DNA from 2 places in the Variovorax nitratireducens genome. Region 1 is predicted to be linked to the other one. Evidence: riboswitches for the same ligand, from Rfam matches in the RefSeq annotation. Region 1 holds a riboswitch; the other holds the start of a gene.
What was found. Region 1 has a riboswitch for glycine ahead of ACSFA8_RS00325 (D-amino acid dehydrogenase). Riboswitches for the same ligand answer to the same signal wherever they lie in the genome.
Positions count from the first base shown of each region.

Region 1 (5,312 bases):
GCCGACGCCGAAACTCCCGACCTGCCCGAACTCATCGGCGACCTGGCGGTGCGCACCGACACCGGCTACCTGTTCGGCGGGCTCGCGTCCGGCCGCGCCGGCGCGCTGCAGTTCGCGATCGGCGGCAACGGCAACATCAAGGGCCACGGCGCGGCCGGCGGCGTGTTCCGTGGTGGCCTGTCGGGCGTGGTGTTCGGCGAGGGCGTGCGGCTGGTGTCGCGCGTCACGCAGGGCTGCCAGCCGCTGGCGGGCGGGGCAGGGCGCGAACGCGAGATCACCGAGGCCGACGGCAACGTGCTGCTCACGCTCGACGGCGAACCCGCGCTCGACGTGCTGCTGGCCGAACTCAAGGTGTCGCTCGACGAACCGCAGGAAGCCATCGACGCCGTGCGCGCCACGTTGATCGGTCTGGTCGATGCCGGCAATGACGGCGTGCGCCGCACCGGCGACCTTGGCGCCGACGTGCTGGTGCGCCACATCATCGGGCTCGACCCCGCACGGCGCGGCGTCGCCATCGCCGACCGGGCCGAAGCCGGCATGCGCATGAGCTTCTGCCGGCGCAGCGCACAGGCCGCGCGCGCCGACCTCATGCGCATCTGCGCCGAGATCCGCGAAGAGCTGGAGCCCGAAGAGCAGACGCTCGAAACCGCAACCGCCATCGCAGCCGGCGAGGCCGAGCGCGCGCCGCACCCGGCGCGCCGCGTCGCCGGGGCGGTGTACGTGAGTTGCTCGGGCCGCGGTGGCCCGCACTTCGGCGCACCAGGTGCCGAGTTGCAGATCGTGCGCCATGCGCTCGGCGACGTGCCGCTGGTCGGCTTCTTCGCCGCCGGCGAAATTGCGCGGCACCACCTGTATGGCTACACCGGCGTGCTCACCGTGTTCACCTCCGACTGAGCCTTCTCAGGCCGACAACGCGCGCGGCCGGGCCGTCGGCCACGGCCACGCGCAGATCGGCGGCGCTGGCCGCGAGCGGCGCCAGCAGGGCAGCGGCCTCAGCCCTGCGTGAACGCGAAGTCCACCTCGGGCGCGAGCCCGCTCACGATGCGCGCGATCGATCTGCCGGAGCCGCACGAGTGCGTCCAGCCCAGCGTGCCGTGGCCGGTGTTCAGGAAGAAGTTGGGCAGCTTCGTCTTGCCGATCAGTGGCACGTTGCTCGGCGTGGCGGGGCGCAGACCGGTCCAGAACTGGGCCTGCGAGGCATCACCCGCGCCCGGGAACAGCTGCTCGACGCGGCGCACGATCGCTTCGCAGCGCACGCGGTTCAGGTCGCGATCGTAGCCATTGAGTTCGGCCGTTCCGGCGATGCGCAGGCGGTCGCCGTCGGCGGCGGTGTAGCGCGAGAACACGAGCTTGAACTCGTCGTCGGTCAGCGAAACCTGGTGCGCCTTCGAGGCGTCCTTGACCGGCATCGTCACCGAGTAGCCCTTGGCCGGGTAGATCGGCAGGCGGATGCCGAGCGGCGCGGCGTAGATCGGACTCAGCGAGCCCATCGCGAGCACATAGGCGTCGCCCACGATGCGCTGGAAGCGGCCTTCGCTGTCGGTTGCCTCGACGTGCTCGATCTTGCCGCCGGCCTCGCGGATCGCAGTGACCGTGTGGCTCATCAGGAACCTGACGCCGGCCGCTTCGCAGAGCTTGACCAGCTCGCGCGCGAAGCGGTTGGCGTCGCCCGACTCGTCTTCGGCCGTGTAGGTGGCGCCGGCCAGCTGCGGGCGGATGTGGGCCAGCGCGGGCTCGATCCGCACCGCCTCGTCGGCCGAAATCACCTGTCGCTCGCAGCCGAGGGCACGCATCTGTTCGGCCGGCTTGAGCGCGCCGTCGAACTCTTTTTGCGTCGTGTAGAAGTGCAGGATGCCTTCGGTGCGCTCGTGGTACGCGATGCCGGCCTCGCGGCGCAGCGCCTGCAGCATGTCGCGGCTGTAGCTGCCCAGGCGCACGATCTGCGCGATGTTGTGCCGGGTGCGGGCCGGCGTGCATTCGCGCAGGAACTGCAGGCCCCAGAGCCACTGGCGCCTGTCGGCGCGGATGCGGAACAGCAGCGGCGCGTCTTCCTTGCCGAGCCATTGCAGCACCTTGAGCGGCGCGCTCGGGTTGGCCCAGGGCTCGGCATGGCTGACGGATATTTGCCCGCCGTTGGCAAAGCTGGTTTCGGCGGCCGGCGTGGCTTGCCGGTCGATCACGGTCACTTCGTGGCCGAGTTGCTGGAGGTAATAGGCCGAGGTGACGCCGAGCAAGCCGGCGCCGAGAACGATCACACGCATGGAAGAGCCTCTTCGATAGAAGGTGGCCGCTCCCCCTGTCCTTGGTACCTGAGAGATTCAGCCGCTGCGCCCGCAGTGGCCTTGCTCCTTCGGTGCATCACAGGATGTGATGGCTCTCCAGACGGCGTTTCAATGTGTGCAGTACGCAACCGGGATCGACCGGTTTACCTGAGCGTTCATGGGAGTTTGCGCCTTCGGTGGGGCCGCTTGGCGCGGCCCGCTCTCCTGCAGAGCCCGAGTTTAGCCGTTACCGGCGCAGCCGCGTGAACGCCTCGAACTCCCAGTTGCGCATGCCCAACACCAGCGTGTAGCCCTCGCGGTCTTTCTCGGCGATCTTCTGGTCGGTCTGGTGCTGTTGCGCGAAGTCCTGCGCAACCCGCTGCAGCCGTTCGCGGAACGACGGCGCCAGCGCCCGGCTGATGGTGCCGTGCACCAGCATCAGCGCTTCGGCCGGGCCGTCGAAGCCGCCGCGGTAGTAGTCGAGCACCACGTTGTCGCGAAAGAACTCCATGAAGGGCCCGTGCGGCCGCCAGCGGAAGGTCTTGGCCAACTTGAGGCGGTAGCGGTTCATCGGCCGCAGCTCGATGATGCCGATCCGGTCGAGCTGGGCAAAACAGACGATGCATTCGGCCTCGGTGATGCGGTAGGCGCCCGTGATCTGCTCCAGCGTCCACTGGCTCAGCACGTTGATGGCCACCAGCAGCAGCTTCTTGTCCTTGACCACGGCTTTCTCCTGCTCGTGCGTCAGTTCCTTCAGCAGCGGCTGGGCATCAGCCACGCGCCGCGCGAGTTCGGCAAAGTCGAGCTTGAGCGCGCGGCAGATGGCATCGACCCGCGACAGCGGCATGTCGCCCTTGGCCAGCATGCGCTTGACGCTGGACTCGGCCATGTCGAGCGAGCGCGCCAGGTCGGCGTAGGTCATGCGGGCGCTCTTGAGTTCGTTCTTGAGGGCGAGGACGAGGTCGACGGTGGTGCTCATGATGGATTGGGTACCTCTTTTTGATACTGAAAGTCGTAAAAAAGTGCTCCGTATCGATTTTCGATGCCCCGGGCCAGGTTGACAACCTACATTCCGCCGCACACCACCTACCGGAGCCCTGCCATGAATTTCTTCTCCGTGCGCCGCCCGTTCGCCAGCCTGCAACCGCGTGAGGCCGGCCTGCTCGGCGTCCTTGTGTTGTTCACGCTGCTAGCGCTGTTCGGGCCGGAACTGCCGGCGCGGGCTGGCGGCGGCACCCTGTTGGCCGACAGCCGCGAATGGCGCGGCCTGCCGAACGCGATGGATGTGTTGAGCAACCTGCCGTTCTTCGCGATCGGCCTGTGGGGCCTGATCCGGCTGCACTGGCTCGACCATGCGCACGAGCGGGCACAAGCCGCGATGCCGACGCGCCCCCACGCGCTGGTCGAGCCGCCGATCGACGCGCTCGACTGCGCCTGGCTGTTCTTCGCGGGCTTGATCCTCACCGCAGCGGGGTCGGTCTTCTATCACCTCCAGCCCGATGCGCTGCGCCTTGCCGCGGATCGCGCCGGCATGGCGGTGGCGTTTGCAGGTCTCATCGGCATGGCCGTGTGCGAGCGGGTCAGCCACCGTGCCGGCTGGCCGGCCGCCTGGTTCACGCTGGCCGCCGGTCTGCTGGCGGTGGCGGTCTACCACGAGACGCGCAACGTGATGCCCTGGGCGGTGGTGCAGTTCGGCGGCATGCTGCTGGTGCTTGGGCTGGCGTTGCTGCGACCGGTAGCCGGCGCGTGGGGCCTGCGGCTCGGCTGGGTGATCTTCTTCTACGCGACGGCAAAGCTGTTCGAGATGGCCGACGGTGCGGTCTACGAGGCCACCGCGCAGCTGGTGTCGGGCCACAGCCTCAAGCACCTGACCGCTGCCCTGGCAGCGCTCCCGGTGCTGCTGACGCTGCGCACGGCAGAGCGCCACACGCTCCTGCGGCACAATCCGGGCGCACCGACCGCTACGGCGTGAAGGCCGCGCTGCGAACGCCGTCCCGGCCATGTCGAGGCACCACGAGGCACAACGATTCATGACAACAACGACTGCCGCTGCCCCCGCCACCGAAGCGCATGCCAACCAGTTTGCGTTGCTCGGCCAGCGGCGTTTCGCGCCGTTCTTCTGGACACAGTTCGCCGGCGCGGCTAACGACAACCTGTTCAAGTTCGCCTTCACTGTGATGGTGACCTACCAGCTCCAGTTGAGCTGGATGCCGCCGGCAATGGCGGGGCTGGCGATCGGCGCGCTGTTCATCCTGCCCTTCCTGTTGTTCTCGGCGACGGCCGGCCAGCTCACCGACAAGTTCGACAAGACGAAGATGATCCGCTTCGTCAAGAACCTCGAGATCGCGATCATGCTGCTCGCGGCCTGGGGCTTCGTCCGTGCCGATGCGGCGGTATTGCTGGGCTGCGTGTTTCTCATGGGGCTGCATTCCACTCTGTTCGGGCCGGTCAAGTTCGCCTACCTGCCGCAGGTGCTCGATGCGCGCGAGCTCACCGGCGGCAACGGCATGGTCGAGATGGGCACCTTCGTCGCGATCCTGCTGGGGCAGGTGGCGGGCGGGCTGCTGGTTGCGATGCCGGGCATCGGACACACCACGGTGGCGGTGGCATGCGTGCTGCTTGCACTGGTCGGCCGCGGCGTCGCGCAGGCCATCCCGCCCGCACCGGCCACCGATCCGGGCCTGGTCATCAACTGGAACCCTTTCAGCGAGACGTGGCGCAACCTGAAGCTGGCGCACGGCAACATCGTGGTGTTCCGTTCGCTGCTCGGCATCTCGTGGATGTGGTTCTTCGGCGCGGTGTTCCTGAGCCAGTTCCCGAGCTTCGCCAAGGAGGTGCTGCACGGCAACGAACAGGTGGCTTCGCTGTTGCTGGTGGTGTTCTCGGTCGGCATCGGCATCGGTTCGCTGCTCTGCGAAACGCTGTCGCGCCGCCAGGTCGAGATCGGCCTGGTGCCGCTGGGCGCAATCGGCATGAGCGTGTTTGCCATCGATCTCTACTTTGCCTCGCGCGCATTGCCGCCAGCGGCCGAGATGGGGCTCGGTGCTTTCG
Region 1 covers NZ_JBPJZO010000001.1:63,222-68,533, forward strand. Annotated here, with positions in the region: gene ACSFA8_RS00320 (FIST signal transduction protein) at 1-894, shown strand, start outside; gene ACSFA8_RS00325 (D-amino acid dehydrogenase) at 993-2,261, opposite strand; glycine riboswitch at 2,287-2,392, opposite strand; glycine riboswitch at 2,411-2,499, opposite strand; gene ACSFA8_RS00330 (helix-turn-helix domain-containing protein) at 2,509-3,240, opposite strand; gene ACSFA8_RS00335 (hypothetical protein) at 3,364-4,233, shown strand; gene ACSFA8_RS00340 (MFS transporter) at 4,292-5,312, shown strand, end outside.

Region 2 (5,312 bases), on a different contig from region 1:
TCGCCGCTCGCCATCAGGTGCGGCAGGGTTTCGGCAGCGGTGCTGACCTTGATCTCGATGCCCAGCGGCGCGGCGCGCGTGCGCAGCACTTCGATGGTCTGCGGGTGGCAGTCGCCCGCCACCAGGAACACATTGCTCTTGTTCTTGACGCTGCGCTTGGCGAGCGTCATGGCCTCGGCGGCGGCAGTGGCCTCGTCGAGCATCGAGGCGTTGGCGATCGCCATGCCGGTCAGGTCGCACACCATGGTCTGGAAGTTCAGCAGCGCTTCCATGCGGCCCTGCGAAATCTCGGCCTGGTAGGGCGTGTAGGCGGTGTACCAGGCCGGGTTCTCGAGCACGTTACGCAGGATCACGCCGGGCGTGTGGGTGCCGTAGTAGCCCTGGCCGATGAAGTTGCGCGCGACCTTGTTCTTCGCAGCCATGGCCTTGAGCTCGGCGAGCGCACCGGCCTCGGAAACCGGTGCCGGCAGGTTCATCGGCTTCGCGCGCCGGATCGCTGCCGGCACGATGCCGTCGATCAGTTCCTTGCGCGTGACCGAGCCGATGACCGGCAGCATGCGCGCCTCGTCCGCGGCCTCGATGCCGATGTGGCGCGCGATGAATTCATCGGCATTCTCGAGTTCGTGCAGGGAGGGCAAAGTCTGGATAGGCATGGCAATGAGTGTTGGCGTACCGGTTTTAAAGTGAAACACAGCGGAACCGGCTTTGCCGGGCTGCTGGTGTTGCCCCCGGCAGGGGGTTGGCGAAGCGACACGAAGTGCGCGAAGACTGGGGGCGAGCTCAGCTCTCGGCGAATTTGTCGTAGGTGGTTGCGTCCATCAGCGCGTCGAGCTGCAGCGCATCGCTGAGCTTGACCTTGAAGAACCAGCCAGCCGCGAGCGGGTCGCTGTTGGCGAGCGACGGGTCGGCGCGCAGCGCCTCGTTGACTTCGGTGATCTCGCCCGACACCGGCATGAACACATCGGCTGCGGCCTTGACCGACTCGACCACGCCGGCAACTTCGCCCTGCGCGAAGGTCTTGCCGACTTCGGGCAGGTCGACGAACACCACGTCGCCCAGGGCATCCTGTGCATGCACGGTGATGCCGACGGTGGCGGCGTCGCTGCCGGTGGATTCGACCCACTCGTGGTCTTTGGTGTATTTGACGGTCATCGAAAAGCTCCTGAAGAAAGATGGATGCAAGAAAGTTTTTTTCAGCCGCGAAAGTACCGGGTGGGCACGAACGGCATCGTGGTCACCTCCATCGGCACGGGCTTGCCGCGCACGATGGCCTGCATGCGCGTGCCGGGAGCCGAGAACGCAGTGGCCACATAGCCCATCGCGACCGGCCGGTCGGCGGTCGGGCCGAGCAGGCCGCTGGTGACCTGCCCGATCGGGTGGCCTTCGAAGGATTCGAGCGGCGAGCCGTCGCGCACCGGCACGCGCTCCAGCGCGACCAGGCCGACCCGCTTGCGCGTCAGCGTCTTGTGATCCGTGGTGCCGGCCGCTCCAGTGCTGGCCACCGCCAGCTGCGCCAGCACTTTCTCGGCGCCCGGAAAACCGCCTGCGCGCGCGCCGCCGGCCCGGCGCACCTTCTGCATCGCCCAGTTGAGCGAGGCCTCGACCGGCGTGGTGGTGGTGTCGATGTCGCTGCCATAGAGGCAGAGGCCGGCCTCCAGCCGCAGCGAGTTGCGCGCGCCCAGGCCGATCGGCTTGACCGCCGGTTGCGCGAGCAGCAGCCGCGCCAGCGCCTCGGCGTCGGCGGCCGCGACGGAGATCTCGAAGCCGTCCTCCCCCGTGTAGCCGCTGCGCGTGACGAAGGCATCGATGCCGCCGATCTTCACGCTGCCGCCCGTCATGAACACGAAGCGCTCGATGCCGGGCGACAGGGCCGAAAGCAGGGCCGCCGCCTGCGGGCCCTGCAGCGCCAGCAGCGCATGGTCGGGCAGCGGCTGCACCGCGCAGCGCGCGCCGATCTTCGCCGTGATGTGGGCGATATCGTCGACCTTGCAGGCGCCGTTGACGATCACGAAGAGCGAATCGTCGCGCTCCCGGAAGAACATCAGGTCGTCGAGGATGCCGCCCGCGTCGTTCAGCAGCAGGCCGTAGCGCTGCTTGCCGACCGGCAGATCGATCACGTCGACCGGCATCAGGCTCTCGAACGCGGCGGCTGCGTCCGGGCCACTGAGCCGCAACTGGCCCATGTGCGAGATGTCGAACAGGCCGGCCGCATCGCGCGTGTGCCTGTGCTCGGCCATCAGGCCGGCCGGGTACTGCACCGGCATCGAATAGCCCGCGAAGGGCACCATGCGGGCGCCAAGCTCGACGTGGAGGCCGTGGAGCGGGGTCTTCAGAAGCGTTGCGTTGTCGGACGGAGCGGCCATGGGGTTTTCATTGGGGCAGTCGAATTCCATGGCGCGACGCCATGGGCCACCCCTGCTGTCCCTGGTACCTGAGAGATTCGCCCCACGATCGGGGTTTGCTCCTTCGGTGGGCCGACGCGGATCGGCCTCTCTCCAGCAAGGAAACGCCCGATTGCGCGAGCGTCTTGTCAGTCCTTTTGCCTGAGCGTTCGGAGGGTTCCTGCGCCTTCGGCGGCCCCGGCTGGCGGGGCGCTCTCCTGACCCTGGCGAGTGTAGTGGATCGCGAAGCGAGGGGTTTCGCGTCAGTGCACGAATTCGGCCGGCGGCAGCAGCCGGTCGATGCGCTCCCGCAGCGATTCGGCGCGCTCCGCGCCGGCGGTCTTCTCGACCTCGGCGAGCATCAGTGCGGCGATGGCCAGCATCGCCTCGCGGTCGCGGGCTTCGCGCAGGGCGTCGCGCATCTGCAGCGCGAACCCGGGGTCGCGCCGCACGAACATGCGCTCGCAGATGTCGAACAGGAACATGCGCGTGGTGGCCAGCGAGCGCTTGCCGTCGAATGTGTCGGCCGCGGCCGCGGGGCGGATCGGCTCGGCCGCGGGTTGCGCGGCGGCCGGCGGCTCGTGCAGGTAGCCGCGCTGCGCCAGGGCCCGGATCGCGTCCCTGGCCTCGCCCCGGTTGGGGAACAGGGGGCTGAAGTCGGTCAGCGAACGCCGGCCGTCAGCCATCAGCAGCAGCGCGCGCTCGCGCTGGCTCAGGGTGCGCTGGCCGCCTTGCAGCTCGTCGCGCGCCTTGTCGGTTTTGGTGGGAAACATGGCAGGCGGCTCTTTCGGAAATGGAAGGCCGCAGCATGGCGCCCGCTGGTTACATCTTCGTGAACCGCCGGCGCCGCGATCACGCGGGCGGCGACAGTTGCGCACGCAAATACTCGAGGAACGCGACGATGCCCTGCGGCAAGGTGCGCCCGGCCAGGGTCTGCACCTCGATCGCGCGGCCGTTCATGCCGCGCTCGCGGATCGGCGCCGCATGCAGCTCGCCGCGCCGCACGCGGTCGCGCACCGTCACCTCACCCGATATCGACAGCCCGCCGCCGTGCAGCACGAAGTTGGTGAGCGACTCGAAATGGTCGCTGACCAGCACCGGGTCGAACACCAGGCGGCGCTGGCTGCAGCCGATGTCGAACAACTGGCGCACGGTGTTGTCGCGCTCGGGCAGGGCGATCGGGTGCGGGTGCATCTGCGTCAGCGTGACCGTGGGAAAGCGCGCCAGTGCGTGGTCGGGCCGCATGATGGCGTACACCGGCGCCACCTGCATGTGCTGCACGTGGATGTCGCGTTCGGCGGCGCGGCTGTAGGTGAGGCCGATGTCCACGTCGCCGTTGAGGACGGCGGTGGTCACCTGGGCGGGAGCGACCACCCGCAGGTGAAACAGGATGCCCGGGTAGTTTGCGCGGAATCCGGCCATCACCCGCGGCAGGAACTCGATCGCGAAGCCCGACGAACTGCCCAGGCGCACCAACCCGCGCCGCAGCCCCTGCAGCGCCTGGATGTCTGACACCACGCGGTCGGCTTCCATGGCGCCTCGGCGCGCATGCGCGGCCAGCAGTTCCCCGGCCGCACTGGGCGACATGCCGCGCGCGTGGCGCTCGAACAGCGGTACGCCCAGCAGTTCTTCCAGCGCCGCGACCTGCCGGCTCACCGCCGAGGGTGACACGCTGAGCCGCCCGGCGGCTTCGCTGACCGAGCCGCTGCGCACGACCTCGAGAAAGTAGCGCAGGGCGGTGTCCTGAAGTCGGCTGGAACGCATCGAAGGCCCTCGGAGGTTTGCGTAAAACGCAAAGGTACCTGAAACAAACGGCGATTGTCGTCAAGCTGGCGGCAGCTTATTCTGGCTCCATCCCGTCACATTTCCCTTGGAAACGCATGCAGATTTCCCCCTCCGCCCCAGTTGCGGCCCGCGCATCGGGCATCGTGGATCTCACGGCCACCGCGCTGTCGCGCGCCATCCATGCCCGCAAGGTCTCGTGCGTGGAAGTGCTCGATGCGTTCCTGGCGCAGATCGACCGCTTCAATCCAGTGGTCAATGCCATCGTGGCCGCTGCCGACCGCGAGACGCTGCACGCCCAGGCCGTGCAGCGCGACGCGCAGCTGGCGCAGGGCCGCAGCCTCGGCCCGCTGCACGGATTTCCGCAGGCGCCCAAGGACATCATGCCGGTGGCCGGCATGGTCACAACCCGGGGCTCGCCGATCTTCCGCGGTCAGGTTACGCCGGCCGATGCGGTGGTGTTCGAGCGCATGCGCGCGGGCGGCGCGCTGTTCGTCGGGCGCACCAACACGCCGGAGTTCGGCCTGGGCGGCCACACCTACAACCCGGTGTACGGCGCCACGCGCAACGCCTTCGACCCGGCGCGCTCGGCGGGCGGCAGCAGCGGCGGCGCGGGCGTGGCGGTGGCACTGCGCATGCTGCCGGTGGCCGACGGCTCCGACATGATGGGCTCGCTGCGCACGCCGGCGGCCTTCAACAACGTGTATGGCCTGCGCACCTCCATCGGCTGCGTGCCGCACGGGCCGACCGAGGAGGTGTTCTTCCAGCAGTTCAGCGTGGCCGGGCCGATGGCACGCGACATTCCCGACTTGGCGATGCTGCTGTCGGTGCAGGCTGGTTTCGACGCGCGCCTTCCGCTCACGCATCGGCACGCCGAGGGCGTCGACTTCCTGAAGCAGCCGCTGGCGCGCGATTTCCGTGGCATGCGCATCGGCTGGCTCGGCGACCTGGGCGGCCACCTGCCGACCGAGCCAGGCGTGCTCGACACCTGCACGCAGGCGCTGCGGCATTTCGAGGCGGTGGGCTGCACGGTCGAGGCGGTGCTGCCGCGGTTCGACCTGGAGCAGATGTGGCGAGCCTGGATCGACCTGCGCAGCTTCGCCGTGGCGGGCGCCAACGCGGGGCTTTACCGCGACGCCGCGACGCGCG
Region 2 covers NZ_JBPJZO010000011.1:61,864-67,175, forward strand. Annotated here, with positions in the region: gene gcvP (aminomethyl-transferring glycine dehydrogenase) at 1-653, opposite strand, end outside; gene gcvH (glycine cleavage system protein GcvH) at 781-1,152, opposite strand; gene gcvT (glycine cleavage system aminomethyltransferase GcvT) at 1,194-2,363, opposite strand; glycine riboswitch at 2,409-2,509, opposite strand; glycine riboswitch at 2,522-2,612, opposite strand; gene ACSFA8_RS21805 (hypothetical protein) at 2,645-3,154, opposite strand; gene ACSFA8_RS21810 (LysR family transcriptional regulator) at 3,234-4,145, opposite strand; gene ACSFA8_RS21815 (amidase) at 4,262-5,312, shown strand, end outside.
Region 2: linked by a shared signal. The riboswitch ahead of gcvT (glycine cleavage system aminomethyltransferase GcvT) and the one ahead of ACSFA8_RS00325 (D-amino acid dehydrogenase) in region 1 are both predicted to bind glycine.